Regions from separate parts of the Pseudoxanthomonas mexicana genome, predicted to be linked through region 1. Evidence: riboswitches for the same ligand, from Rfam matches in the RefSeq annotation. Region 1 holds a riboswitch; the other holds the start of a gene.
What was found. A riboswitch is a leader RNA that binds a small molecule or an ion and turns the genes downstream of it on or off. The one in region 1 is predicted to bind cobalamin.
Positions count from the first base shown of each region.

Region 2: it holds a riboswitch for cobalamin, as region 1 does, so the genes downstream of both, IAE60_RS03790 (ribonucleoside-diphosphate reductase subunit alpha) here and btuB (TonB-dependent vitamin B12 receptor) in region 1, are expected to answer to the same signal.

Region 1 is NZ_CP060731.1:341,401-355,853, reverse strand. Features, by position in the region: gene btuB (TonB-dependent vitamin B12 receptor) at 1-1,470, opposite strand, end outside; cobalamin riboswitch at 1,590-1,807, opposite strand; gene IAE60_RS01755 (TfoX/Sxy family protein) at 2,010-2,378, opposite strand; gene IAE60_RS01750 (GAF domain-containing protein) at 2,375-2,860, opposite strand; gene bioD (dethiobiotin synthase) at 2,980-3,660, shown strand; gene IAE60_RS01740 (phasin family protein) at 3,799-4,191, opposite strand; gene queD (6-carboxytetrahydropterin synthase QueD) at 4,349-4,705, opposite strand; gene IAE60_RS01730 (DEAD/DEAH box helicase) at 4,769-6,130, opposite strand; gene IAE60_RS01725 (Crp/Fnr family transcriptional regulator) at 6,530-7,294, shown strand; gene cydC (thiol reductant ABC exporter subunit CydC) at 7,440-9,125, opposite strand; gene cydD (thiol reductant ABC exporter subunit CydD) at 9,128-10,837, opposite strand; gene IAE60_RS01710 (sulfite exporter TauE/SafE family protein) at 10,816-11,541, opposite strand; gene ccoS (cbb3-type cytochrome oxidase assembly protein CcoS) at 11,531-11,716, opposite strand; gene IAE60_RS01700 (heavy metal translocating P-type ATPase) at 11,713-14,088, opposite strand; gene IAE60_RS01695 (FixH family protein) at 14,096-14,453, opposite strand, start outside.
Region 2 is NZ_CP060731.1:829,338-843,790, reverse strand. Features, by position in the region: gene zapE (cell division protein ZapE) at 1-690, shown strand, start outside; gene IAE60_RS03830 (SIR2 family NAD-dependent protein deacylase) at 695-1,447, shown strand; gene IAE60_RS03825 (alpha/beta hydrolase) at 1,613-2,521, opposite strand; gene IAE60_RS03820 (ATP-binding protein) at 2,544-3,809, opposite strand; gene ompR (osmolarity response regulator transcription factor OmpR) at 3,806-4,525, opposite strand; gene IAE60_RS03810 (hypothetical protein) at 4,718-5,242, shown strand; gene IAE60_RS19000 (EF-hand domain-containing protein) at 5,359-5,652, shown strand; gene IAE60_RS03800 (sterol desaturase family protein) at 5,662-6,525, shown strand; gene hglS (2-oxoadipate dioxygenase/decarboxylase HglS) at 6,601-7,965, shown strand; cobalamin riboswitch at 8,124-8,344, shown strand; gene IAE60_RS03790 (ribonucleoside-diphosphate reductase subunit alpha) at 8,618-10,954, shown strand; gene IAE60_RS03785 (ribonucleotide-diphosphate reductase subunit beta) at 11,179-12,198, shown strand; gene IAE60_RS03780 (acyl-CoA thioesterase) at 12,416-12,832, shown strand; gene IAE60_RS03775 (hypothetical protein) at 12,933-13,478, opposite strand; gene IAE60_RS03770 (serine hydrolase domain-containing protein) at 13,648-14,453, shown strand, end outside.

The DNA.
Region 1 (14,453 bases):
GGCGCCGCGGATGCGCGCCTCGTCGATGTTGTTGGGCAGGAAGATCTGAGAATCGTAGGAGATCAGCTGGTCCACCTTGTTCTGGTAGACGTTGAACGTCCAGTTCCAGGTATCCGCGTACTGCGCGATGCCCAGGTTGACGCTCTCGGATTCTTCCGGCTTCAGATCCGGGTTGCCGAAAAAGGGGTAATACAGGTCGTTGAAGCTCGGCGCCTTGAAGCCGGTGGCCACGCTCGCGGTCAGCTTCAACCCGTTGCCGAAACCGAACCCGTAGCCCAGGCTGCCGGTGGTGTGGTTGCCGAACTGCTCGTTGTCGTCGTTGCGGATGCTGGCCTGCAGCTGGTGCGCGCCGAGACGGCCCTGGTACTCGACGAAGCCGGCCAGGTTGTCGCGCCGGGTGACGGCGAACAGGGTGGTGCTTTCCACCCGATCGTCCTGCCAGTCGATGCCCGCAGTCAGCAGCTGGTTGGCGGCCACGGTGAAGTCGCCCTGCGCCGAGGCCACGTAGCGTCGCGTCTGGAAATAGCCGGACTGCACGTCGTCGTGGAAGTCGTCGGACTTGTCGTGGTTGCGGCCCAGGCTCAGCAGCAGGTTGACCTTGTCGCTGGGCGTGTAACGCAGCTTGGTGCCCAGCACCTGCTGCACGGTCTCGGAGCGGTTGGTGAAGCTGCCGTCGAACTCGCTCTTGCCCTCGGCGCGCAGCGCGTTGGCTTCCAATGCCAGCGTATCGGTGAAGGAATAGCCACCGCGCAGGGTGGCCGAGGTGTTGCGGTAGCCGTCGCGGTCGGGTTCGTCCGTGAAGCAGCCGGCACCGAACGGGTTCGCGGCATCCCCGCCGGTGCCGCGACAGGCGTTGAAGCCGTCGGTGCGCGTGTACGCCACATCGGCGCCGAACCAGCCGCGCCCGACGCCGCCGCCGATGCCGGCACTGGCTTCGCGGGTGCTGTCGCTGCCCACGCCGATGCGGACGTTCGGACGCACCTTGCCGGTGTTGCGACGGGTGAACACCTGGATCACGCCGCCGATCGCTTCCGAGCCCCACAGGCTCGAGCGCGGACCGCGGACGATCTCGACGCGGTCGATCTGGTCGATCGGCAGGTCCTGCAGCGCCGGCAGGCCGGCGGTCGCCGAGCCCATGCGCACGCCGTCCACCAGCACCAGCACGTGATCGGATTCGGCGCCGCGCAGGTTGAGCGTGGTGATCTTGCCGGCGCCGCCCTGGTTGGCGATCGAGATGCCCGCGCGGCCCTGCAGCAGCTCGCCCAGCGAGCGCGCCTGGCTGCGCTGGATCGCGTCGCGGCCGATCACCTGCGCAGGCACCAGGCTGTCTTCGACGGCGACCTCGGTACGCGTGCCGGAGACGACGACCTCGTCGAGATCGGTGGCTTCCTGCGCCTGGGCCGCGAATGGCAGCGCCATCGCGACCGCGAGGGCCAGTAGGGAAGGGGAGGAAAAGGTACGGCTCTGCATCGGAACTGCTCCATCGCGCGCCCCGCGCGCATTGTTCGGCGTGGAGTCGCGATGGAAAGGAATGCGGAGCGGACAGCGCAGGCGAAGCGGCGCGGCACGCCGCGACGCCCTCCGCATCGCAACCAGTGGACTTCCGGGCCGGTCTCCGGGCTTGCGAGCGAGTGCAGGGCACTCCGCCGGGGCGCCTTCCCATGCGTCGTGGACGCACAGTGGCCGATGCCGCGGCTTTCTTCGCCTACCGTTGCGGGGGCAGCGCCGGCATGCCGCCTGCGCGGGTCACCGGCTTCCCGTTTCAACCCGGCACGAGGCACGGGTCACCTGAAAGCGCGCGCAGTATACGGGAAGCGTGCGCCCATCGTGCCCAAGGGGCATTTCCTGGCAGGAAATCCATTGTAGGAGCGGGCCATGCCCGCGATGCTTTTGCCCGGCATGTCCCGTTGCAGAAGCAGGCCGGCTCGCGATGTTTCTGCGCCGGGTGCTGCGCGAAAGGCATCGCGCCCATGGGGCGCTCCTACAAAGGTTCGCGATGCTTGCCGGCGTCAGTCGTCGCCGCGCGAGTCGAACAGGTTCAGCGAGGGACCTGCGTCCTCTTCCTGCTCGGTGTGGGTCGTGGTCACCGGTCCGGCGGCCGGGCGGCCGCGCGGCGGGGGCAGCAGCGCGGCGGCCGCATCGTAGGCCACCAGCAGTTCGCCCCGACGGGCCTCCGGCAACTGCTGCCAATGGCAGTCCAGCAGGGCGCCTTCCAGTGCATAGAGCAGATTGAGGCTGGGGCGGAACCCCGCCCGCTTGACCCGGATGAAGGCCTCCACCGCGCCTACCGACTCCAGATCCTCCTGCGTGCGCAGGCCGACCTGGCGGAGCCAGGCGGCGGATTTGGGGCCGATGTTGCGCAGCTTGGTGCCTGTCATGTCAACGAATCCAGAAAAATGGCGGCGATGCGTTCCATGCCCGCCTGGTCGTCGGCATCGAAGCGCGCCAGGCGCGGGCTGTCGAGGTCGAGCACGCCGACCAGGTCATCCCCCTTCACCAGCGGGACCACCAGTTCCGAGCGCGAGGCGGAATCGCAGGCGATGTGGCCCGGGAAGGCGTCCACGTCGTCCACGCGCTGGGTCTGGCGGGTGCGTGCGGCGGCTCCGCAGACCCCCTTGTCCAACGGGATCCGCACGCAGGCTGGTAAGCCTTGGAACGGACCGACCACCAATTCCCGGCCATCGAAGAAGTAGAAGCCCACCCAGTTGAAGTCGGGCAGGGCGTGGTAGATCAGCGCAGCCAGGTTGGCGGCGTTGGCGATCCGGTCCGGTTCGCCGGCCAACAGGGCGCGGGCCTGGTCGGCGAGCTGTGCGTATTGTTCCGGCTTGCTACCGGTGAGCGTCTGATGGGCGAATGACATGCCATCGATTCTACTCCGCGCGTCCGGTGAGGGCCCGCTATCATTCCTCGCATGAGTACACAGGCCCCATGCGTCGCGACGGCGGCGCGCGACGGTAGCGAAATGGTCCCGGACGCGTGATGGAGCGGGCCGTGGACAGGCTTTTCGTCACCGGAACGGACACGGGAGTAGGCAAGACCGTGGTGAGCGCGGCCCTGCTGCATGCGTTCCGCGCGCACGGAAGGCGCGCCGTGGGCATGAAGCCCGTCGCCAGCGGCTGCGAACGCGCGCCCGAAGGGTGGCGCAACGAGGATGCGTTGGCCCTGCAGGCGGCCAGCGATCCGTGGCCGCCCTACGATGACGTCAATCCCTACGCGCTGCCCGCCCCGCTGGCGCCGGAGATCGCCGCGCGCGATGCCGGCGTGGATGTGCAACTGGGTGTCCTGGTGTCCGCCTTCGAGCGCCTGCATCCCCTGGCCGACATGGTGCTGGTGGAAGGCGTCGGCGGCTGGGCCGCCCCGCTGACCGCCACCCTCGACCAGCGCCACCTCGTGCAGGAACTGCGTCTGCCGGTGGTGCTGGTGGTGGGCATGCGGCTGGGCTGCATCAACCATGCGCGGCTCAGCGCGCGTGCCATCCAGGAAGACGGCGCACGCCTGGTGGGCTGGATCGCCAACGAAGTCGATCCGGCGATGGCGCGTCGCGACGAGAACTTCGCCCTGCTCTCGGCGCGCATGCCGGTGCCGTGCTGGGGACGGTTGCCGCATGCGCCGGACATCGACGCCGGACAACTCAGCCGGCACCTCGCGATTCCCCTGTAGCAGGGTCCGAAGGTCCTCGTACAGGAAAACTGCGGGCAATAAAAAACCCGGCAGCGTGGGGGCTGCCGGGTCGGGTTTGCGCGGAGGGAGGGGAGGGCCGCGCAATAACCGGTTGAAGCGGGCTTGGTTGAAGCGCGCTTACTTGGCCTTCGCGGCCTTGGTCGCCTTGGCCACCGAGGCCTGGACGCTGTCGGTCGCGCTCTCGAACTGGCTCTTCACCAGCTGGCCGAAGGCTTCGCCGGTCTTGAGGCTCAGGCCGAACACTTCCTGGCTGGCGGCGACGACGCGCTCGGCGTTGTCCTTGGCCACCTGCAGGCCCTTCGGCCACAGGTTCTTGTAGCCGTCGAGGTCGCGGGTCTCGGCCAGCTCGCCGAAGAAGGCGGTGGTGGCGTCGATGTTCTTCTCGAACGTCTTCAGCTGCACGCCGAACACGGTTTCGGCGCTTTCCAGGGCCAGGCGGTTGGCGCGCGAGGCGGCCGCAGCGAACTGGTGCGTGAACTGGCTGAAGCTTTCGTTGAATTGCGCGTTCATGGCGTGCTCCTGAAAGGGGAATCCCGTTTGTTGCGTCGCAGCATAGGCGGGCCGATGTTGCAATGCAATAACCGCCGTATGGAAATCCGACGAACGGTCAGGAGCCGTTACAAATCAAACGCTTGTAAGAGGTGGTATGAAACCGGTTCCATCCCTCTCAGGGGCCGGTATAGCGGCAGCCGGAGGTGCAGGTTTCGTGCACCACGATGGCGCTCAGCAACGGCAGCAGCGGCTTGGCCTGGTCCCAGATCCACTTCGCCAACTGCTCGCTGGTGGGGTTTTCCAGGCCGGGGATGTCGTTGAGGTAGTGGTGGTCCAGCCGCTCGTAGATGGGCTTGAAGGCCGCCTTCACGTCGGCGAAGTCCATCACCCAGCCGGCCTGCGGATCGACCGGGCCGGACAGATGCAGCTCGATGCGGAACGAATGCCCGTGCAGGCGCGCGCACTTGTGGCCTTCCGGTACGTGCGGCAGGCGGTGGGCGGCTTCGACGGTGAAGACCTTGAAGATGTCCATGCGGCGGTTCCTGGAGCGGGGAGGCGCGCGGCACCTGCACAGGTGCCGCGCGCACGGGACAGCTTAGCGGGCCGGGCGCGACTGGCCCTGGCGGGCACCGCCGGAACGGCCGCCGTCACGGCGCTGGCCGCCGTGCTTCTTCGGCCCGGCGTGCGCATGCCGCGGTGCGTCGCCGTGCGGACGGCGCGCGTGCTTCTGCGGGCCGTTGCGGCGCGGGGTGCGCTCGCCGCCCGGCAGCTCGGCCTTGCCCGGCGCGCTGTTGCCCCAGCGGATCGGCGTCTGCGGCTCGAAGCCGGGCACGTCGCGCAGGTCCATGTCGCGGTTGAGCAGGCGGACGATGGCGCGCAGGTACTTGGCTTCGTCCTGCGCCACCAGCGAGATCGCCTGGCCGGTCGAGCCGTTGCGGCCGGTGCGGCCGATGCGGTGCACGTAGTCCTCGGCCACCATCGGCAGGTCGAAGTTGATCACCTGCGGCAGCTGGTCGATGTCGATGCCGCGCGCGGCGATGTCGGTGGCGACCAGCACGTTGATGCGGCCGGCCTTGAAGTCGCTGAGCGCGCGCTGGCGGGCGCCCTGCGACTTGTTGCCATGGATCGCCGCGGTCTTGATACCGCTCTTCTCCAGGAACGTCGCCAGCTTGTCGCTGCCGTGCTTGGTACGGGCGAACACCAGCGTCTGCAGGCGGCTGTCCTGCGCCAGCAGGTGCAGCAGCAGGTCGCGCTTGCGGCTGCCGTCCACCGGGTGCACGCGGTGGGTGATGGTCTCGGCCACGGTGTTGCGCGGGGTCACCTGGATCTGCTTCGGCTCGCGCATGAACTCCAGCGCCAGCTCGCGGATCGGGTCGGCGAAAGTCGCCGAGAACAGCATGGTCTGGCGGTTCTGCTTGGGCAGCTTGGCCAGGATGCGCTTGATCGAGGGCAGGAAGCCCATGTCGAGCATGCGGTCGGCTTCGTCCAGCACCAGGATCTCGATGCCAGACAGGTCCACGCTGCGGCGCTCAAGGTGGTCGATCAGGCGGCCCGGGCAGGCGATCACCAGGTCCACGCCACGGCGCAGCGCATCCAGCTGGTTGCCCATGCCGACGCCGCCGTAGATGGTGGTGCTGGGGATGCGCAGGTACTTGCCGTAGCCCCGCAGGCTGTCGTGCACCTGCACGGCCAGTTCGCGGGTCGGCGTCAGCACCAGGGCGCGCGGCCTGCGCGGGGCGCCGCGCTGGACTTCCTGCGGGGTGGTGGCCAGGTACTGGATCAGCGGCAGGCCGAAGGCGGCGGTCTTGCCGGTGCCGGTCTGTGCGCCGGCCAGCAGGTCGTGGCCCTCCAGGGCCAGCGGAATGGCCTGTTCCTGGATGGGGGTGGGCTGGGTGTAGCCCTGTTCGTCCAGCGCGCGCAGCAGGGCGGGCGCAAGGCCAAGGGTTTCAAACGTCATGGGTAAGGCTCCAATGGCGGCCGACCGGACGCGTGCGCAGTCGCCACACGCGGGTGTGGCGGCGCATGCACGCGGAATGCGGGACTGGCCGTGACTCGAAGCGTTCCCTGAAACCGCGCTGCGAGAAGGGGTGCGGCGGCGCCAAAACGGCGCGACCGAGCTTGCGCAACGAAAGAAGTCGGAGCGGGGCGGGCGCGGGAAACCAGAGCGGATTCCCGGCGCCGGCGGACCATCGGGGAAACGAACGGCCGCAGGCAAGCGGCGCGCACTGTAACCGAATCCGGGCCTGAATGGGGGAACGGCGCCTGAAAGCCCCGGGTCCGCGACCGATTGTCGCAGCCGGTAAATACGTGACGCGGGGGCGTATCATGGCCCCCGAAGACCCACGTAGCCGACGCCATGAGCCTTCGCATCCTCCGCCTTAACGACACCCCGGTGCCCGCCGCGCCCGGCGATGGCGTGGTGTGCCAGGTCGCGCGCGGCTGCAGCGGCTGCCTGGTCCGGCACCTGGCCGTGTGCGCCGCCCTGCCGGTGGAGAAGGCGCATGCGATGGAAGCGCTGGCCGACGATGTCCGTCTGGTGGCCGGCGAACCGCTGGTACGCGAAGGCGAAGCCCGGCGCGGCGTGTTCACGGTGACCAAGGGCGCGCTGCGCCGCATCCGCCTGCTGCCCGACGGGCGCCGGCTGGTGGCCGGCTTCCTGATGCCGGGCGACTTCATCGGTTTTTCGGGCACCTCGCACTACAAGCACACCATCGAAGCCATCACCGACAGCACCCTGTGCGAGTTCTCGATGGCCGACATGCGCGGCCTGTGCCACGACCACCCGCAACTGGAGCGCGAACTGCTGGAACGCGCCTGCGTCGAGCTGGACGCCACCCGCGGCAACCTGATGGCGCTGGCCCGCCTGAATCCGATGGAGCGGCTGGCCGGCTTCCTGGTCGACATGGCGCAGCGCCGTCGTCGCCAGGGCCAGGACGACACCGAAGTCATCCTGCCGATGACGCGCACCGACATCGCCGATTACCTGGGCCTGACCGTGGAAACCGTCAGCCGCAGCTTCACCCGCCTGCGCCAGGAAGGCAGCATCGCCACCGACGACCCGCACCACGTGCGTCTGCTCAACCGCAAGCGCCTGGACGCCCTGGCCGAAGCGCGGGCCTGAGGGTCCGCTTTCTGTAGGAGCGACGTGAGTCGCGACCGCAGGCCTGGACAGCACGCATGGGTGATCGGAAAGCGAAGCCTCCGTTGAGTTTTTCACCAGATGGCGCGCGAGTGCTTCATTGCTACGGTCGCGACTTGCGTCGCTCCTATAAGGAGCGGGACGCACATTCTTTGGTCAACTTCCCGTCCCCCAGCCGGTAGCGCGTATCCACCACGCCATCCGGCAGCGCCGCGTGGCTGATGATCAGCACGCTGCGCCCTTGGGTCGCCGCCGCGATGTCGCGCATCAGCGCATCCGCGGTGTCCTGGTCCAGGCCTTCGGTCGGTTCGTCCAGCAGCAACAGTGGCGCATCGCGCAGCAGGGCGCGCGCCAGCGCCAGGCGGCGCGCCTGGCCGGCCGACAGCGTCGCACCGTTCTCGCCGACCCACGTGTCGAGGCCGGTATCACGGAAGCGCGTGTCCAGCTTCACATGCGCCAGTGCCTGCCACAAGCGCGCGTCGTCGGCATCCGGATCGCCGAGCTGCAGGTTCTCGCGCACGCTGCCGGAGAACACCGGCGCGTCCTGCGGCAGCCAGGCGATGCGGGCGTGCCACCGTGCCGCGTCCAGGGTGCGCAGGTCGTCGCCGGCGAAAGACACTCGACCGGACTGTGGTGCGTGCAGTCCCAGCACGAGCGCCAGCAACGACGACTTGCCCTCGCCGCTGTCGCCGGCCACCAGCACGCGCTCGCCCGGCGCAATGCGCAGCTGTGCGCCGTCGAGCACACGCCGCGTGGTGCCCGGCCAGGCGAACACGATGTCCTGCAGTTCGAGCGCACCGCAGGCTGCCGGTATCCGCGTGCCGTCGGCACCGCCCTGCGCCGCCGGTGCATCCACCACCTGCTGCAGCCGCTGCGCCGCCACCGTCGCCGCGCGCCAGGCCTGCCAGGCGGGCCCGATGGCGGAGCAGGCTTCCAGCACGGCGACGGTCATGAAGAACAGGCCGCCCGCCGCCGCGGCGCCGATGCGTTCCGCCTGCACGGCCGCCACCAGCACCCACAGCATCGTTGGCAGCGTGAATGCGGTGACCAGCCCATGCGCGAGCGTCGCCAGCGCAAGCCGCTGCTTGCGGCGGTCCTCCCAGCGCGCGACCTCGCGGCTGCGCGCATCCAGCGCGGCCAGCCATGCCGCGGTCGCGTCCATCGCCACCAGGTCCTGCTGGCCTTCGATGCCTTCCTGCACGGTGGCGCGCAGGCGGGTGCGGGCCTGCGCCCGCTCGCCTTCGAGGGCGGAGACACTGCGTGCCGCCAGCCACGGCGCCAGTGCCGCGATCGCTGCCAGCGCGACCAGCAGCACGGTGCCGGCCAGTGGCAGCACGGCCAGCGTCACCGCCGTGGCGAGCAGGCACAGCGACAGCAGCGCGAGCAGTGGGCCGATGGCGCGCACCAGCAAGCCGTCGATCGCGTCGATGTCCGCCATCAGCCGTGCCATCAGGTCGCCGACGCGGAACCGGCCCAGCCCCAGCGGCGCCAGCGGCAGCGCGCGTGCGAAGAACCAGGCGCGCAGGTCGCGCGCGATGCGCAGGGTCACGTCGTGGCCCAGCAGCTTCTCGCCATAGCGCGACAGGATGCGCACGAAGGTCAGTGCGCGGATGCCGGCCGACGGGCCGAAGAAGTTGAAGCCGGCCGCGGCGCTGCCGGCCAGGGCCGCCGCGGTGAGGAAGTGTCCGGACAGCCCCAGCAGTGCGGTGCCCGCCAGCAGCGTCAGCAAGAGCAGGACCACGGCCAGCGTGATGCGCGGACGATGCCTCGCCAGCACGTCGTGCAGCGACGTTGCATCGTCATGCCGATGCAGGCTCACGGCATGCCTCCTTGCGTACGCATGCGACCGTCGTGCACGTGCCAGACCTGCATCATCGCCGCCTGTGCGGCCGGGCTGTGGGTCGCCATCAGCACGCAGCGGCCGCGCGCGAACGTCCGGATCGCCTGCAGCACCGCGGCTTCGGTGTCGGGGTCGAGGAAGGCGGTGGGCTCGTCGAGCAGCAGCAGGTCGGGATCGCGCAGGAACACGCGCGCCAGCGCCACCCGCCGCGCCTCGCCGCCGGACAGTCCGAAGCCGCGTTCGCCGATCACCGTGTCCAGGCCCTCCGGCAGGCGCGATGCGAAGCGCAGCACCTGCGCGGCCTCGGCCGCCTGTTCCAGTTCCGCATCGCGGGCGCCGGGCTTGGCCATGCGCAGGTTGTCGCGCAGGCTGCCGGCGAACAGGAACGGGCGCTGCGGCGCGTAGCCGATGCGCAGGCCGGGCGCGTGCCGCAGGGTGCCTGCGTGGAGCGGCAGCCAGCCGGCCAGGGCTTCCAGCAGCGTGCTCTTGCCGTCGCCGCTGGCACCGACCAGGGCGACATGCTGCTCGCGATGCAGGTCCAGCGTGAGGTCGGACAGCACGTCGCGCGCGGCGGCGGGATGGCGCAGCGTGGCATCGCGCACGCTGACGAGCGGTGTTGCGGCGATGGGCGTTCCCCCGTCTGCGTCGCTCGCTACGACAGGCGGTGCGTCGTCCAGCACCAGCGCGATCTCGTCCATCGCCGCCAGGGCCGCGGCGCGGTCGTGGTAATGCGTCGCCAGACGCCGCAGCGGCGCGTAGAACTCCGGCGCCAGCAGCAGGCAGAACACGCCCATGCCCAGCGTCAGCGGCGCCGTACGCAGGTCGAGCATGCCCAGGTAGGTCAGGCCCAGGTAGAGCGCGATCATCGCCACGCTGAGCGAGGCGAAGAACTCCAGCACCGCCGACGACAGGAAGGCGATGCGCAGCACGCGCAGGCTGCGCACGCGCAGTTCCTCGGCCGCTGCGCGGATGCCGTGCAGCTCCGATGCCCCGCGTCCGTACAGGCGGATCAGCCCCAGTCCGCGCAGGCGGTCGGCAAAATGCCCGCCCATGCGCGTGAGCGCCTGCAGCTGGCGCTGGCTGGCGGCCTGCGCGCCCCAGCCGACCAGCATCATGAAGACCGGCACCAGCGGCATGGTCAGCAGCAGCACCAGGCCGACGGTGCGATCCACGAAGAACACAGCCAACAGGATCGCCAGCGGCACGCCCACCACGTCCGCCCGCAGGGGCACGAAGCCGCCGAAATAGCCTTCCAGCGCGTCCACGTGCGCGCCCATGCGTTCGGCCAGCGCGCCGCTCTGCTGCGCGCGCACCCAGACCGGCCCGCGGGCGACCAGGCCACGCGCGATCCGCGCGCGCACGTCGACGCGGATGCGTTCGACGGCGCGGTCGGCGAGTCGGCGGCCCGCCCACGTCAGGCCTGCGCGCAGCAGCAGCGTTGCCAGCAGCGCGCCGAGCAGTGGCAGCAGCGCGGCGGGCGGGGCGGCTTCCACGAACGCGCGCTGCAGGCACAGTGCGATCAGCGCCGCCTGCGGCACCACCAGCACGCCGCCGATCACGCCCAGCGCCGCGGCGGCGCGCAGGGGCGCGCGCGCGACTGCGCCCAATGCCTGCAGGCGCGCCTTCGCCGTGGCGCCGGTCGGTGGCTCCATCGCGTTTGCGCTCACGTCGGCAGCGGCTGGCATCCGAGCGCTGCCAGCACGCCGTGCAAGGCGGGATGCTGCATCAGCCACGGCGAAGCGATCGTCAGCAGCCCGGCCGCCAGCACGAACACGGCGGCCGCGCGCCGCACCGAGGTGCGCTGCCAGTGGCGACCCAGGCGCGCGCCGGACCATGTCAGGGTCACCATCATCGGTAGCGTGCCCAGGCCGAACATCGCCATCGTCAGCGCGGCATCGCGTGCATTGGCCTGCAACCAGGCCACCGTCAGCAGGCTCAGGCTCAGGCCGCACGGCAGCCAGCCCCACAGCGCGCCGGCCATCAGTCGCCGTGGCACGGTATCGGCCGGCAGCACGCGCGCATGCAGCGGGCGCAGCACCTGCCACACCTTCGCGCCGGGGCGGGCGAGGAAGTCCAGCCGGCCGCGCTGGTCGAGCAGGCGCAGCGCCAGCACCACCAGCGCCAGGCCCACGCCCACGCGCATGGCGAGCACGGCGTTCTGGTGCCGCGCCAACGAGAGCAGGCCGCCACCGAAGGCGCCCACCAGCGCGCCGGCCAGCGCGTAGCCGGCGACGCGTCCGAGATTGAGCTGCAGCGCGCTGCCCCAGCCCGGGCGGGACGACATGGCGGAAAAGCCGGTGGCGATCCCGCCGCACATCACGGCGCAGTGCGTGCTGCCCACCAGGCCGGCCAGCAGCGCGGCCAGCAGCACCGGAACATCAGGTCCCATCGTCGCCTTCGCGGAGCGCGGGCGCGGACGGACGCGGCGGTGCGTCGTCCAGGATGTCCAGCGCCGGGGTGTCGAGGTCGTCGAACTGGCCCTTGCGCACCGCCCACGCGAACGCGGCGATGGCCAGGCCCAGCAGGACCAGGCTGATCGGCAACAGCATCAGCAGGATGTTCATGCCGCCATCTCCGTGGAGGTGCGCGCCAGCCGCAGCGCATTGAGGGTGACCACCAGCGAGGATACCGCCATGCCCAGCGCCGCGATCCAGGGCGTGACCATGCCCGCCGCCGCCAGCGGTACCGCCAGCAGGTTGTAGCCGGCCGACCAGGCCAGGTTCTGCTTCACCAGCCGGCGCGACAGGCGCGCCACGCGCACGGCATCGGCGATGCGCAGCAGCGAGGGGCCGGTGGCGACCAGGTCCGCGGCCTGCTGCGCCAGCGGCGCGCCTTCGCCCATCGCGATGGACACGTCGGCGCCCGCCAGCACCGGCGCATCGTTCAGGCCGTCACCGACCATGGCGACGATGCGGCCTTCGGCCTGCAACCGGCGCACGGCCGCCAGCTTGTCCTCCGGCGACTGCCGGGCGTGCGCGGACGTGATGCCCAGTGCGTGCGCGAGCCGGCGGACCGCGCCCTCGCCATCGCCGCTGGCCAGGTGGATGGCCAGCCCCTGGCCGCGCAGCGCCGCGATCGTCGCGGCAGCGTCGTCGCGCGGCTTCTCGGTCAGGGTGAACCGGGCCACGCCACGCGTGCCATCGCCCAGCCACAGCGTGCCGTCGTCGTCGCGGCCGGCCGCCCAGTCGCCGCGTCCGAAACGCCAGTGGCGCCCGTCGATGTCGCCTTCCACGCCCTGGCCCGGCCGTGCCACCACGGCCTGCGCCGGGGCATGCGTGGCGATGTCGGCGAAGGCCGACGCGATGGGATGGCCGCTGTCCTTTTCCAGTGCGGCGACGATGCGGGCCGCGGCGTCCGCGTCCAGGCCATCGAATACCTCCACCGCGACGCAGGCCGGGCGGCCGTCGCTGAGCGTGCCGGTCTTGTCGAACACCACGTCGGTCGCGCGCGCCAGCGTGTCCAGCGCCTCGGGCCGCGTGGCCAGCACGCCGCAGCGCGCCAGCGCGCCATGCGCGGCGGCGAGCACCGCCGGCACCGACAGCGACAGGGCGCAGGGGCAGCTGATCACCAGCAACGCGAGCGTCACTTCGAACGCGCGCTCGGGCTGGTACATCCGCCAGCCGGCATAGACGCAGGCGGCCAGCACCAGCAGCGACAGCACGAAGTGGCGGCCCACGCGGTCGGCCAGCTGCGCCATCGGCGGGCGGTGGCCCTGCGCGCGGTCGACCAGTTCGGCCAGCTGCGACAGCCGCGTGCCGGTGCCGGTGGCGGTGACGCGCACGCGGGCCGGCCGTTCGCGGCAGGTGGTGCCGGCGTAGACGGTGTCGCCGGCGTGGCGGCGCACGGGTCGCGATTCGCCGGTCAGCAGCGCTTCCTCGAAGTCGGCCGCGCCGTCGAGCAGCACGCCGTCGGCGGGCACCCCATCACCCGCGGACACGCAGACCACGTCGTCCACCCGCAGTGCGGACGGCGGCACCGATTCGCGCGTGCCGTCGTCGCATTCGCGGATCGCGAACACCGGCTGCGCCCGTGCCAGTGCATCCACCTGCGCGGTCGCCACGTTGCGCGCGCGCTGCTCCAGCATGCGCGCGGCCAGCAGCAGGAACACGAACATCACCGCCGCGTCGTACCACACGTGGGTGCCGCCGCGGATCGTCTCGACCAGGCTGGCGAAGTAGGCCAGCAGGGTGGAGCCGGCGATCAGCGTGTCCATGCCCACGTGGCGCGCGCGCAGTTCGCGTGCCATGCCGGCCAGGAACGGCCAGCCGCTGTAGAACACCACCGGCGTGCTGACCAGGAAGGTCAGCCAGCGGAACATGTCGCGCGTGGGTACCGGCATTGTCGCGTTGACATCCAGGTACAGCGCCTCGGCCAGCATCATCGCCTGCAGCGACCCCAGGCCGGCCACGCCCAGGCGCAGCAGCCAGCGGCGGCGGTCGGAGAGCCGCTTCTGCTCGCGCGCATCGCCGGTGGCGAGGTAGGGCCGGTAGCCCAGCATCGCCAGTCGCTGCAACAGGGCCGACAACTTGGTGCGCGCCGGATCCCAGGCGATGCGGATGCGGCCGGTGACGGCGTTGGCGGTGGTGTCGAGCACGCCGGCCTCGCGCGCGAGGGCGCGGTCGATCAGCCAGGCGCAGGCGGCGCACCGCATGCCGTCGGTGAGCAGCACGATCTCGCGACCGCCATCGACAATGCGGCTGTGCTGGTCCAGCAGTTCGCTGCGGTCCCAGCTGTCCAGGTCCAGGCGGTCGGCCTGCACGCGGTTGGCGTTGGCGCTGCGCAGCCGGTAGTAGCTGCCCAAGTCCGCTTCCTCGATCCAGGCCGCCGCCGCGGCGCAGCCGCTGCAGCAGAACGCGTGCCCACCGGCATCGACGCGGTGGGCGGCATCGGCGACCGGCTCACCGCAGTGGTGGCAGGGCACCAGGGGCATGTCCATGCCGGACTCAGCCGCCCCCGTGCGCGGGAGCGAGCCGTACCGCCCGGGTGTCCTTCTGCAGGCGCCCGCGGATGCGCCACAGGCCGTCCTGCGTGGCGAGCTGGACATTCCAGTCGTGGGATGTGTCGATCTGAGCCGGCGCGGTCCAGCCGGCGGTATCGCGGGCCAGGGTCAGGGTGGTGTCCTTCGCCGCTTCGGTCGGGTGGGCCAGGGTCAGCACCAGCGGCGACGTGCCCGCGAATTCGCCCGTCACCGGCACCAGTTCCACATGGTCGGCGCGGATCTGCACGATGGCGCTGAGCTTGCGTGCGGCAGCGGCTTCGTCCGGGCCCAGGTCGGTGGTCTGGATCTGCGAGACGCGGTCC
Region 2 (14,453 bases), 490 kb from region 1:
TTCGTCACCGACATCGGCGATGCGATGCTGCTGGCGCGCCTGCTGGAGCGCATGTTCGCCGAAGGCATCACCCTGGTGACGACCTCCAATACCGCGCCGCAGAACCTGTACAGGGACGGCCTGCAGCGCGCGGGTTTCCTGCCGGCGATCGACCTGCTGCAGACGTACTGCGTGGTGCTGCGCTCGGACGGGCAGGAAGACTACCGCCTGCGCGCGCTGACCCGCTCGCCGGTGTACCGGACGCCGCTGGACGGCGCGGCCGACGACTGGCTGGCGATGCGCTGGCGCGAACTCAGCGGCGGCGAAGCCGCGCACGGCGGCAACATCGAGATCGACAGCCGCAAGATCCCGGTGCGCGGCCGCGGCAAGAGCATCGCTTGGTTCGATTTCGCGGCGCTGTGCGAGGGCCCGCGCGGCACCACGGACTACATCGAGATTGCGCACGAGTTCAACACGGTGCTGGTGGGCGGCATCCCGCGCTTCGATGCCTTGAACGAAGACGCCGCGCGCCGCTTCGTCAACCTCATCGACGAACTGTACGACCGCCACGTCAACCTGGTGTGCACCGCGGCGGACGCGCCGACGGCGCTGTACACCGGCACGCGCCTGCAGGGCGCGTTCGAGCGGACCGCCTCGCGCCTGATCGAGATGCAGAGCGCCGAGTACCTGGCCACGCCGCACAAGGCTTGAGCGGATGGACGTGGTGCCCGCTGCGATCGACGATGCGCTGCGCCGGACGATCGACAACGGCGGCCGTGTCTGCGTACTGACCGGCGCCGGCATGTCGGCCGAGAGCGGCATCCCCACCTTCCGTGGCACGCGCGACAGCTTGTGGTCGCGCTTCGATCCGATGCGGCTGGCGACGGCCGAGGCATGGCGCGAGGATCCCGCGCTGGTGTGGGGGTGGTACCGCTGGCGCATGCGACTCGTCCGCGATGCGCAGCCGAATGCCGGTCATCGTGCGCTGGCGGCGCTGGCGCAACGCGTGCCGCTGTCATTGGTCACCCAGAACGTCGACGACCTGCACGAACGCGCCGGTAGCACCGTGGATGCGCATGTGCATGGCAGCCTGTTCGCGTTGCGCTGCTTCGCCTGCGGGCGCGCGCATGACGGCCCGCTCGACGACTACGTGGACGGCGTGCAGCGGGTCGAACCGATGCGCTGCGCGGCCTGCGGCGACCGGGTGCGTCCGGGCGTGGTGTGGTTCGGTGAAGCTCTGCCGGACGACGCATGGAGCATGGCGACTGATGCGGCGACGCGCTGTTCGCTGATGCTGGTCGTGGGTACGTCGGGGCTCGTTCATCCCGCCGCCGGATTGCCTGCATTGGCACGTCGCAGCGGGGCCACGGTAGTGGAGATCAATCCCGAGGCCACCGCGCTGTCCGCGGAGGCGGACCACGTCTGGCGGGCGACCGCAGCGCAGGCGTTGCCGTTGCTGGTGCGCTAGGCACTGCTCCTTGTCTTCTCTCGGCCGGCGAGGAGAAAGTGCCCGAAGAACCTGCTCTCGCTTGATCCGGGGAAACAAGGTGCGCTGTCGTGGGAGCGACGCAAGTCGCGATCGGCTGTCGGTAAAGCCTCATCGCGACTCACGTCGCTCCCACGGTGATGGGAACTAGTTCAGATGGCGCTGGACGAACGTGTCCACGGCTTCGGTGTAAGCCGACGGCGCGCCCAGCAGGTGATTCACCTCGCCGTGCGAGAGGTCTTCCGGCAGCACCTCCATCGCGACCCCCAACGTCTTCGCCTTCTCCGCCATCGCGCGACCCTGTGGGCAGGCATCCTGCCGGCGCGAGGAGCAGACGAACAGCATCGGCACCGCGTCGCGGGTGAGCTGGTGGTAAGGCGAGGCGGCGATCCAGTCGGCGGGATTCCTGCCGAACGCCGCGTCGTAGATGCGCGGCAGCGGGGGCTTCTTCATCGTCTGCGGCACGTCGAGCGCGCCGCTGTCCAGCGAGACCACGCCGCGCGGCCGTGCGGCGCCCGCGTCGCGCCACAGCGTGGACGAAGCGCCGACCAAGGCGGCGAGGTGCGCGCCCGCGGAGTGGCCCATCAGCAGCACGTTCGCGGGATCGGCGTTCCACGACGGTGCGCGCTTCTGCACGTCAGCCAGGGCGCGCGCCACGTCGCGGGCCTGGTCGATGGGCGCGGTGTCCGGTCGCATGCGGTAGTTGATCGAGACCAGCACGTAGCCCTTCGGCAGCCAGTACGCGGCCTTGTTCTCGACCACGCCCGGATTGTCCTTGTTGCCGTTGGCCCAGCCGCCGCCGTGCACGAACAGGATCACCGGCGCGTGCTGCGGCTGCGCCGGCAGGTAGACGTCGTAGCGCTGGCGCGGGTCGTCGCCGTAGGCGACATCGCGCAGCGCACGGGCGCCGGCGGGCAACGCCGGTGGGCTTGCGGCCGGCTGGCGCGAGGCGTCGCGCGCCTGCTGCAGGCGTTCGCGGAAGGTCTGCGCGGCCAGCGGCAGCGCAGCGGTCAGGACGCAGGCCAGCAGGCCCGTGCGGAACAGCATCGTCTTCATCGCATCACCTTGTTGGGGGAGATCAACCGGCCCGCAGCCACAGTTGCGCGCGCAGGCCCTGGGGCGTGTTCGGCAGCAGGCGCAGTTCGCCGCCGTGCTGGCGGGCCACGCGGTCGACGATGGGCAGGCCCAGGCCGCTGCCGCCGCCTGCCTGGTCGTGGACGAACGGCTGGCGAGCGCGCTCGGCCGCATCTGCCGAGAGGCCAGGGCCGCCGTCGGCCACCTCGACCACCCACGCCGGACCTTCGGCCCACAGCCGCAACGACAGCGGCAACGCGCCATGCCGCTCGGCGTTGACCAGCAGGTTCTCGACCGCGCGCAGCAGCGCCATCGGCTTGCCCGGCAGCAGCGCGTGCTCCGGCAGTTCCACACGCCAGCCTTTCGAGGCCGCGGCGACCGCATGGCGGCAGATCGCGGCCAGGTCGACCGTTTCGCTGCCTTCGTCGCGGCCATCGCGGGCGAAGGCGATGAACTGGCCCAGGATCGCGTCCATTTCCATGATGTCGCGCTGCATGCTGCGGGTCAGGTCGGGATCGGTGTCGGGCACCATCTCCAGCGCGAACTGCAAGCGGGTGAGCGGCGTGCGCAGGTCGTGCGAGATGCCGGCTAGCAGCAGCGCACGCTCTTCGGCCGCCGCGCGCACGTCGCGGCTGGCTTCGCCCAGCGCCTGTGCCAGGCCGGCGACTTCGCGCGGCGCACGCGCCGGGACGATCGGCGGGGCGTCGCCGCGCACGATGGCCGGCGCCGCGGCCGCGAGCTGGCGCAACGGCTGCACCAGCCGGCGCGCGAAGTACGCGGCGGCCAGCCACACCAGCGCCACGCACCCGATCAGCATGAACACCGAGAAGCGGCGCATGCCGGTGCCCGGGCGGTCGTAGGCGAACGACACCCACAGCGGTTCGCGCGTGGCAGGTTTCAGCCAGATCACCCGCAGCCCGCGGCCGGCGTCCATCCGCAGCTCGCGACCGGCGCCCAGCGTGCCGGCGGCCCGTTCGCGCAGTTCACGCAGCAAGGGCGCGAAACGCGGCCGGGCGTCGGCGGGCGGCGTGCTGCGCACTTCCAGCCCGGCATCCCGCAGCTGCGCGACCGTGCGCGCATGCGGCTGGTGCTGATCGAGCGCTTCGACCACTTCGGCGAAGCCCTGCATCGCGCGCAGCAGCTGTTCGGCCGCCGGCCGCGTAGCGAGTTCGCGCCCGAGCAGGACCGCCAGCACGCCCGCGCCAGCCAACACCAGGGCGATGACCAGCGCCAGCTGGCCGAACACGCTGCGCGGCAGCGGCGCCCTCATGGCGTGGCCTCCGGCGGCACGAACACATAGCCCACGCCCCAGACCGTCTGGATCAGGCGCGGCTGGCGCGGATCGTCTTCCAGCAGGCGGCGCAGGCGCGCGATGGTGACGTCCATGCTGCGCTCGAAGGCCTCGTGCTCGCGGCCGCGCGCCAGACTCATCAAGCGGTCGCGGCTGAGCGGCTGGCGCGGATGGCGCAGCAACACCGACAGCACCGCGAATTCGCCGCTGGTCAGCCGCAACAGCGCGCCGTCGCGGGTGAGCTCGCGCCGGCCCAGGTCCAGCGTGAAAGGCCCGAACACCACCTCACCGCCGTCGGGTTGCGGCGCACCGGGCGCGGGGCGCGTGCGCCGCAGCACCGAACGGATGCGCGCCAGCAGCTCGCGCGGATTCACCGGCTTGGGCACGTAGTCGTCGGCGCCGATCTCCAGCCCGACGATGCGGTCGATCTCGTCGCCCTTCGCCGTCAGCATGACGATGGGCGTGGCGTCGCCCTGGCCGCGCAGGCGGCGGCATATCTCCAGGCCGTTCTCGCCGGGCAGCATCAGGTCCAGCACGATCAGGTCGAAGTGGCCGCGATCCAGCGACTGCCGCATCTGCGCGGCATCGCCCACGCCGCGCACCTCGAAGCCCTGCGATTGCAGGTATCGCTGCAGCAGCTCGCGCAACCGCACGTCGTCATCCACCAGCAGCACGCGGGGCAGGGTCTCGTCCATGCGGCCACTATCGCCCGCCGCCGCGACACCCGGCAAACCCCGTTTCCGGCCGGTTTGTAAGCAGATGTTTCCGGCGCGGGCGGCAGACACATCTGCTGTCAACCGCGACACACCTGTCGCCGTTGCCCGCCCTACCTTGGCCCTGCCGCCGCTTCCCCGTGCGGCCACCCCCACCCCGATGAGGATTCCGCCATGAGCAAGACCCCGTTGCTGATCGCCACCGCTTTCGCCCTGTGCGCCACCACCCTGATCGCCGACCAGGCCGAAGCCCGCGAACGCAGCCGCGCCGTGCAGCGTACCGCCCAGGGCGGCAGCGTCGCCGTCGAGCGCAGCAATGCCCGCTTCGACAGCCAGCGCCAACGAGGCTGGCAGGCCGATGGCCAGGGCAATGCGAGCGCCGCGCGCAGCGGCAGCATCAGCGGCGCCAACGGCGGCAATGCCGGTTACGACCGCAGCGCCTACCGCAACGCCGACGGCAGTGCCGGCCGCCAGGGCAGCGCGTACGCCAACGGACCGAACGGCGGGACCGCCAGCACCAGCGGCGGCATCAGCCGCGACGCGGACGGCAACGTGACCGGTGCGCGCAGCACCACCGCTACCGGCACGAACGGCAATAGCTACACCGGCAGTACGACCGTCTCGGACGGCACGCTGGTGCATACGCGCAACTGCACCAATGCCACCGGTGACGCCATCGCCTGTCCGCGCGGCCACTGACCGACCGGCTGCACCCTTTCCCGCAGGCGCGGCGGCCTGGCACCTCCCCTGCCGCAAGGACGCATTCCCGACCCGCCGCGCCTGCACCTGTTCCTTCCCTCACCCGGAGATTCCCGATGTCCCGATCCATCCTGCTTCCCCTCGCCACCGCCCTGTCCGTATGCGCGCTGGTGGCGCCCGCCCATGCCCAGCAGCGCACCCTGACCGACGAACAGAAGGCCACGCTGCAGGAACGCCTGAAGGCCGCCGACACCAATGGCGATGGCCTGATCGACAAAGCCGAGGCCGACGCGAAACTGCCGCGCCTCGCCAAGCGTTTCGACACCCTGGACGCCGACGGCGACGGCAAGCTGTCGCCCGATGAGATGCGTGCGGCCGGCCAAAAGATGGCCGCGCGTCGCACGCGCTGAGGCGGCAGGATGGACGGCTTCCGCCTGTTCGCCGGCCTGCCTCTGCTGGTGCTGGTCGCCGTCGCCACCGTGGAGGCCGCGTGGCTGATGCGACGCGGCGTCCGCTACGACTGGAAGGGCTACTGGGCCTCGCTCGGTGACGCTGCCGGCCGTGCGCTGCTGGGCGTGCTGATCCAGGGCGGCGTAGTGGGCGTGCTGCTGTTCGCGATCTGGGAGCTCCGCCTGACCACGATCGCGATGGACCGTCCCTGGCACTGGCTGGCGCTCTTCGTCGGCCAGGAGTTCTGCTACTACTGGATGCACCGTGCCGATCATCGCGTGCGCTGGTTCTGGCTGAACCATTCGGTCCACCACTCGGCCACGCAGTACAACCTGTCCACCGCGTACCGGCTGGGTTGGACCGGCAAGCTCACCGGTGCGGCGGTGTTCTTCGGTCCGCTGGTGTGGGTGGGCTTCCCGGTGCCTTATGTGGTCGGCGCGCTGGCGCTGAACCTGCTGTACCAGTACTGGCTGCATACGGAGCTGGTGCCGCGACTGCCGCGCCCCGTCGAGTTCGTGTTCAACACGCCGGCGCACCACCGCGTGCACCACGCCAGCAATCCGGAGTATCTGGACTGCAACTACGGCGGCGTGCTGATCGTGTTCGACCGCCTGTTCGGCACCTGTCGCGACGCACGCCCGGACGTGCCGATCCGCTACGGGCTGGTAGATCCGGTCGACAGCTACAACCCGGTGACCATCGCCTTCCACGCCTGGGTGAAACTGGGGCGCGACCTGCGCCGCGCGCATGGCCTGCGGCAGGTGGGGATGACCCTGTTCGGGCCGCCCGGGTATGTCCCCGGCGGCGCGGACGGAGACCGCCCGGGCCGCTGAGAGTGGCCCGGGCCGTCGCGGCCGGCGACAATACGCGCCCCCCGCGGCCCCCACGCCGCCCGCCCGCCGAGCCCCATGACCGCCTTCGTTTCCCCCGACCGCATCCGCGGCCTGTTCGCCCAGGCCATGTCCGACATGTACCGCGCCGAGGTGCCGCTGTACGGCGACCTGATCACGCTGGTCGGCGACATCAACAACGCCACGCTGCAGCGCGACGCCGCCCTGGCCGAGCGCCTGCAGCGTACCGGCGAGACCGAGCGCCTGGACCTGGAACGCCATGGCGCGATCCGCGTGGGCACGCCGGCGGAACTGGCGATGCTGGGCCGCGTCTTCGCGGTGATGGGCATGCACCCGGTGGGCTACTACGACCTGACGGTGGCCGGCGTGCCGGTGCATGCGACTGCGTTCCGGCCGCTGACCGAAGAGGCGCTGGCGGCGAATCCGTTCCGCATCTTCACCTCGCTGCTGCGGCTGGAGCTGATCGCCGATGCCGCGCTGCGTGCCAAGGCCGAGGCGATCCTGGCCAAGCGCGACATCTTCACCGCCGACGCGCGCGCGCTGCTCGCGCAGGCCGAACGCGACGGCGGGCTGGGCGAGGCCGACGCGCAGCGCTTCGTCGCCGAAGTGCTGGAAACCTTCCGCTGGCACGGCGATGCGACCGTCACGCTGGACACCTACCGCGCGCTGCACGGCCTGCACCGGCTGGTGGCCGACGTGGTCAGCTTCCGCGGCCCGCACATCAATCACCTCACCCCGCGCACGCTGGACATCGACGCCGCGCAGACCGCAATGCTCGAACGCGGCCTCCAGGCCAAGGCGCTGATCGAGGGCCCACCGCGCCGCGCCGTGCCCATCCTGCTGCGCCAGACCAGCTTCAAGGCACTGGAAGAGGAAGTCGCCTTCCCTGACGCGACCGGCACGCTGGTACCCGGCAGCCACAGCGCGCGCTTCGGCGAGATCGAGCAGCGCGGCCTGGCGCTGACGCCGGCCGGGCGCGAACTCTATGACCGCCTGCTCGCGCAGGTGCGTCAGGCCGGCGGTGCCGGCAACACGTCGGCCGACTATCCGCAGCGGCTGGCGGCGGCGTTCGCGGAATTCCCGGATGACGAGACCACGCTGCGCCGCGAAGGCCTGGGCTACTTCCGCTACCGCCTGACCGACAGCGGCGCCGCATTGCCGACCGCCGAGCGTGCGGCGATGACGCCCGACGCGCTGGTCGACGCCGGCTACGCCGTCGTGGACCCCATCGTCTACGAAGACTTCCTGCCGGTCAGCGCGGCGGGCATCTTCCAGTCCAACCTGGGCGGCGGCGAACAGCGCGCGTATGACGCGCATGCCAACCAGGACGCGTTCGAGGCTGCGCTGGGCAAGACGATCCACGACCCGTTCGCGCTGTATCAACACGCGCAGGACGCATCGATCGCGGCGCTGCGCGGTTGACGGCAGGAGTGAGTGGGCAGGAGTGAGGAGTGAGGAAGAGCTTTCGCTCACTCCTCACTTCTCTCCGCTCACTTCTCGGGCACGACGCCGTGAAACCCGCATGGCATCGACTATCGCTGTTCCACACAACATTTCGTGTTGACGCTTCCTGCTTGCCCCACTATGTTGTGCCCGTCGGTTCCGGTGGTCGCAAGCCACGGGATTAAAACGGGAAGCCGGTGACGCGTTCGCGCCACTCCGGCACTGCCCCGCAGCGGTAATTGGGAACGAACCCGCCACCAGCACTGAGGCGCCATGCCTTGGGAAGCGGCGGATGTAGGAAGAAGGCTCGCCCTTCGCGCCCATGAGTCCGAAGACCTGCCGACAGCCGCGCGATGCACACCGCGCGGTGCCGGCCGCGGAATCTCCGGGGGGAGAGGGCTGGCGAAGCAGGGCGCCCGCAGTCCGTCTGCGCGGTCGCGTCTCCTGCGACGCCGCTTCCCCACTGTTGACCTCCATCCGGCCTTGCGCAGCCCCGCGAGGGACGGGCCGCCGCGTGCATCACGCCTGGAGGATTCTCGTGACCCAGATCGACAGCGCCGTCGCCGACGCCGGCACCGCTCCGTCCCAGAAAGACGCGTTCTCGCTGACGCCGCCGCCCACCGCCACCGCGATGAGCGTGACCAAGCGCAACGGCAGCCGCGAGCCGGTGGACCTGAACAAGATCGTGCGCGCAGTGCAGCGCAACTGCGAAGGCCTGCACGCCATCGACCCGATGCGCGTGGCCACCCGCACCATCTCCGGCCTGTACGACGGCGCCAGCACGCGCGAACTGGACGAGCTGTCCATCCGCACCGCCGCGCTGCTGACCGGTGAAGAACCCGAGTACAGCCGCCTGGCCGCGCGCCTGCTGGCCGCCTACATCACCAAGGAGGTCACCGGCCAGGAGATCCACGCGTTCTCGCAGTCGGTCACCCGCGGCCACGAGGTCGGCCTGATCAACGACCGCCTGCTGAACTTCGTGCAGACCAATGCGCGCAAGCTCAACGATGCGCTGGATGCCTCGCTCGACCTGCACTTCGATTACTTCGGCCTGCGCACGCTGTACGACCGCTACCTGCTGCGCCATCCGCACACCCGCAAGGTGATCGAGACGCCGCAGCAGTTCTTCCTGCGCATCGCCTGCGCGCTGAGCGAGGACGTGCCGGAAGCGCTGGCGCTGTACCGCCGCATGGGCCACCTGGACTACCTGCCCAGCTCGCCGACGCTGTTCAACAGCGGCACGACGCACGAGCAGCTGTCGTCGTGCTTCCTGCTGGACTCGCCGCAGGACACGCTGGAATCGATCTACGCCCGGTACGGCGACATCGCCCAGCTGAGCAAGTTCAGCGGCGGCATCGGTGTGAGCTACACCCGCGTGCGTTCGCGCGGCTCACTGATCAAGTCCACCAACGGCCACAGCAACGGCATCGTGCCCTGGCTGAAGACGCTGGATTCCTCGGTCGCGGCGGTCAACCAGGGCGGCAAGCGCAAGGGCGCGGCCTGTGTCTACCTGGAAACCTGGCACGCCGACATCGAGGACTTCCTGGAGCTGCGCGACAACACCGGCGACGAAGCGCGCCGCACGCACAACCTCAACCTGGCCAACTGGGTGCCGGACCTGTTCATGAAGCGCGTCGAGGCCGACCAGGAGTGGTCGCTGTTCGATCCGCGCGTGGTACCCGAGCTGACCGACCTGTACGGCGCCGCATTCGAGCTGGGGTACACGCAGGCCGAGCTGCAGGGCAAGGCCGTCAAGACCATCCCGGCCCGCAAGCTGTACGGCCGGATGATGCGCACGCTGGCCGAGACCGGCAACGGATGGATGACGTTCAAGGACAAGTGCAACGCAGCCAGCAACCAGACGCTGCGCGCGGGCAATGTCATCCACCTGTCGAACCTGTGCACCGAGATCCTCGAGGTCACCTCGGCCGAGGAAACGGCGGTGTGCAACCTGGGCTCGATCAACCTGGCACGCCATTTCGACGAGGACGGATACTTCGATTTCGACAAGCTCGCCGAAACCGTCCGTCTGGCCGTGCGCCAGCTGGACCGCGTGATCGACCTGAACTTCTATCCCATCGAAACCGCCCGCCGCGGCAACCTGCGCTGGCGCCCGGTCGGCCTGGGCTGCATGGGCCTGCAGGACGTGTTCTTCAAGCTGCGCCTGCCGTTCGACAGCGCCGAGGCACGCGCGCTGTCGGCGAAGATCGCCGAGACCATCTACTTCCACGCGCTGGATACCTCGGTGGAACTGGCACAGGAACGCGGCCGGCACCCGTCTTTCGCCGACACCCGCGCCGCCAACGGCGAACTGCAGTTCGATGCCTGGCACATCAAGCCGGAGGATGCCGAGCGCTGGGACGCGTTGCGCGCGCGCATCAGGGAACACGGCCTGCGCAACTCGCTGCTGATCGCCATCGCGCCGACCGCGACGATCGCCTCCATCGCCGGCTGCTACGAGTGCGTGGAGCCGCAGGTGTCCAACCTGTTCAAGCGCGAGACGCTGTCGGGCGACTTCCTGCAGGTCAACCGCTACCTGGTGGACGAGCTGAAGAAGCTCGGCCTGTGGACGCCCGAGATCCGCGATGCGATCAAGCTGGCGGAGGGCTCCATCCAGGGCATCGCCCAGATCCCGGACACGCTGCAGCAGGTCTACCGCACGGCATGGGAACTGCCGATGCGCTCGCTGATCGACATGGCCGCCGACCGCGGTGCCTTCATCGACCAGTCGGCCTCGCTCAACCTGTTCATGGAAAGCCCGAATATCGGTGCTATGTCGTCCATGTACATGTATGCGTGGAAGCGGGGCATCAAGACCACGTATTACCTGCGCTCGCGCCCGGCCACGAAGATCGCGAAGACCACGGTCAGCACGGCCGCCGCCGCCTCGCCCAAGCGCGAATACACGCCCACCGAAGCCATCGCCTGCTCGCTGGAGAACCCGGAAGCCTGCGAGGCCTGCCAGTAACGTCTCTCCCACGTCGGTATCCCCGACGGACTACGGAACACGGAGGTTCCGGGCGCATGGATGCGCCGACCCCTGATCCGAGCCCCTCTCCCACCGGGAGAGGGGTTGGGGTGAGGGTACGGCGACATCAGGATGCCTGACCGCCGCTGCCTTCGCCGCACCCTCATCCGCCCTTCGGGCACCTTCTCCCGAAGGGAGAAGGAGAACCACGAGAACACCGCACCATGTCCGTACACCCCAAGCAGATGCTGCTAGACCCCGGTTTCGAACTGACGCTGCGCCCGATGCGCTATCCGCAGTTCTATGACATGTACCGCGACGCGATCAAGAACACGTGGACGGTGGAAGAGATCAACTTCCAGATCGACATCACCGACCTGCATGCGAAGATGACGCCGGCCGACCGCCACCTGATCCACCGGCTGGTCGCGTTCTTCGCCACCGGCGATTCCATCGTGTCGAACAACCTGGTGCTGAACCTGTACCAGCACCTCAACGCGCCCGAAGCGCGCATGTACCTGTCGCGGCAGCTCTACGAAGAGGCGCTGCACGTGCAGTTCTACCTGACGCTGCTGGACAACTACCTGCCCGACCCGGCGGAGCGCTTCAAGGCGTTCGCGGCGGTGGAGAACATCCCGGCGATCAAGAAGAAGGCCGACTTCTGCTTCAAGTGGATCGACAGTATCCAGGACCTGAAGCGGATCGAGACGCGCGACCAGCGCCGGCAGTTCCTGCTCAACCAGATCTGCTTTGCCGCCTGCATCGAGGGCCTGTTCTTCTTCGCGGCCTTCGCCTACGTGTACTACTTCCGCTCGCGCGGCCTGTTGCCGGGCCTGGCCAGCGGCACCAACTGGGTGTTCCGCGACGAGAGCTGCCACATGGAGTTCGCGTTCGAGTGCGTGCGCACCGTGCGCGAGGAAGAGCCGGACCTGTTCGACGACGTCATGCAGCAGCAGGTCTACGACATGCTGGAAGAAGCGATCGAGTGCGAAGTGCAGTTCGCCGAGGACGTGCTGTCCGGCGGCGTGGCCGGCATCTCGACCCGCGACATGCGCCAGTACCTGCAGCACTGCGCCGACCAGCACTTCGCCAAGCTCGGCATGCCCAAGCGCTACGACGTGCGCAACCCGCTGCCCTTCATGGAGCTGCAGGACGTGCAGGAACTGACCAACTTCTTCGAACGCCGCGTCTCCGCCTACCAGCTTGGCGTGCAGGGCGAAGTCGGCTTCGACCACGCGTTCTAGCATGCGCTCTCTGTAGGAGCGACGTCAGTCGCGACCGCGGCAATGAGCACCTCCTATCGCTGCACCACTCCCAGGACGTCGCCGGCGCTGCGCCATAGAGAGCCCATCGGGTAGTCCGGACATTCGTTCATGCGGTCGCGACTCACGTCGCTCCTACACCAGCACAACATCCGGCGCGCTATGCTCACGCCGGGAGCACGCTAACCGGAGCACCACCATGACCGAACTGGCCAACGCCGAAGCGCGCCCGACCGAGGCGCGCCTGCTGCACATGGTCTTCCCCGACCACACCAACCACCTGGGCACGCTGTTCGGTGGGCAGGCGCTGGCGTGGATGGACATGTCCGCCTTCATCGTCGCGTCCCGCTACGCGCGCACCACCGTGGTCACCGCGCGCTCGGAGCAGGTGGATTTCAACCAGCCCATCCACAAGGGCGACCTGGTCGAAGTGGTGGCGCGCGTGGTGAAGGTGGGCCGCAGTTCGATGAACGTCGACGTGGAAGTCATCACGGAGAACCTGCTGACCGGCGAGCGCAAGCTGTGCACGCGCGGTCACTTCGTGATGATCGCGCTCGACCCGCTCGGCCGGCCGACGCCGGCGCCGCCGTTGCTACCGGCGATCACGCGGGATTGAGACGACGTGAGCGGGCGCACTTCCGCCCACGCATTTGGCGGCTGTCAGGCCGCCTGCACGCAACGACAGGTCTTCGGAGGGGCGGACTCGTCGCTCTGGATCACTCCGTTTCGGCGACTGAGTACACCGCTACGATCCGATAGGGGCCGGGCTTGGCGTTCTTGAATGCACCACTCTCCAGCACGTCGACTGCCGCTTCGAATGTCGGAAGCAGGCAGTGCTTATTGGTTTCGATAGACCTGGCAAGGTAGTTGCAGGACAGTGGCGAGCACTCGGGGCCAGCGCCCGCCCAGAATGAGGTGATGTCGAAGCCTTCCAACGTTGCACGCGCCGGCGGCTGGACGTTGACATCATCGTGGAACGGGCCAAACGGCACCCACTCCCGACTATCGCCATCGAACTGGAGGTCGTGTGCTTCATAGTAGAAGAGCCGCAAACCCTCCAGCGAGATTTCGTGCTCATCGGCCAGCGCGCGCATGACCGCAGGGGAATCGAACAGAAAGTAGCCGTTGTGCTTCCAGAAGCCGATGTAATCGGCGAAGTCGTCGTTGACGCACGCGCCCAGCGAGTAGACGTCCAATATCCCGGGCAGATCAAACCCCTCAGGCGTCTCGACCCGCTTGTACATGTAGCCGATGGCGCGCATGGCACACCTTGGATCCCTGGATAGCAAAAGAATACGTCGAATGCATCCTGGTATCCCCAACGCGGCGGGATTGCCCTCACTTGTTCGTCCTGTTGGAACAGCACGTCCTTGCCACAGGCCCATGATGACCCCCGCGACATCGCCCGAGTCACCCTCACGCCGCCGCTGGTTGACCACCCTCACCGCCGTGCCGCTCGCCGCCACCGCCTGGCCGCGGCTCGCCCACGCCGCCGCCTGCGACGACACCGCGAACTGGATCCCGCCCGACGCCTTCCTGGCCGACCTGCCGCGCCTGATGCAGGCCCTGCGCGTGCCGGCCATCGGCATGGCCGTCGTGGAGCGGGGCGAGGTGGTGTGGGCGCGCAACCTGGGGGTGACGAACGCGGAGACCCGGGCGCCGGTGGCGGACGACACGCTGTTCGAGGATGCCTCGCTGAGCAAGCCGGTGTTCGCCTACCTGGTGCTGCAGCTGGCAGACCAGGGCGTGATCGACCTGGACGCGCCGCTGGTGCGCTATCGGCGGATGGACTACCTGGCCGACCATCCGTGGGTGGACATGGTCACCGCGCGGGACGTACTGCGCCATTCCACCGGCATGCCGAACTGGCGCAAGGATCCGACCCACGAGAAGCTCGTCCCGGCCGCGAAGCCCGGCACGCGCATCGACTATTCGGGCGAAGCGATCTTCTGGCTGCAGCTGGTCGTGGAGAAGCTCACCGGTGAGAGCCTGGACGAATCGATGCAGCGCCTGCTGTTCGGTCCGGCCGGCATGCGCGACAGCAGCTATACGTGGAGCAAGGATCTCGCCGAGCGCTCGGTGTATGGGCACCGCGCCATCGAGGACGAAGAAGCCGGCATGCCGCCGCAGATGCTGCGCGAGACATGGAACGCGGCGCAGACCGTCGCAGACCGCTGGGGCAAGCCGCTGTCGGCATGGCGGTACGAAGACGCCCAGCGCGCACTGCCCGAGGTGCA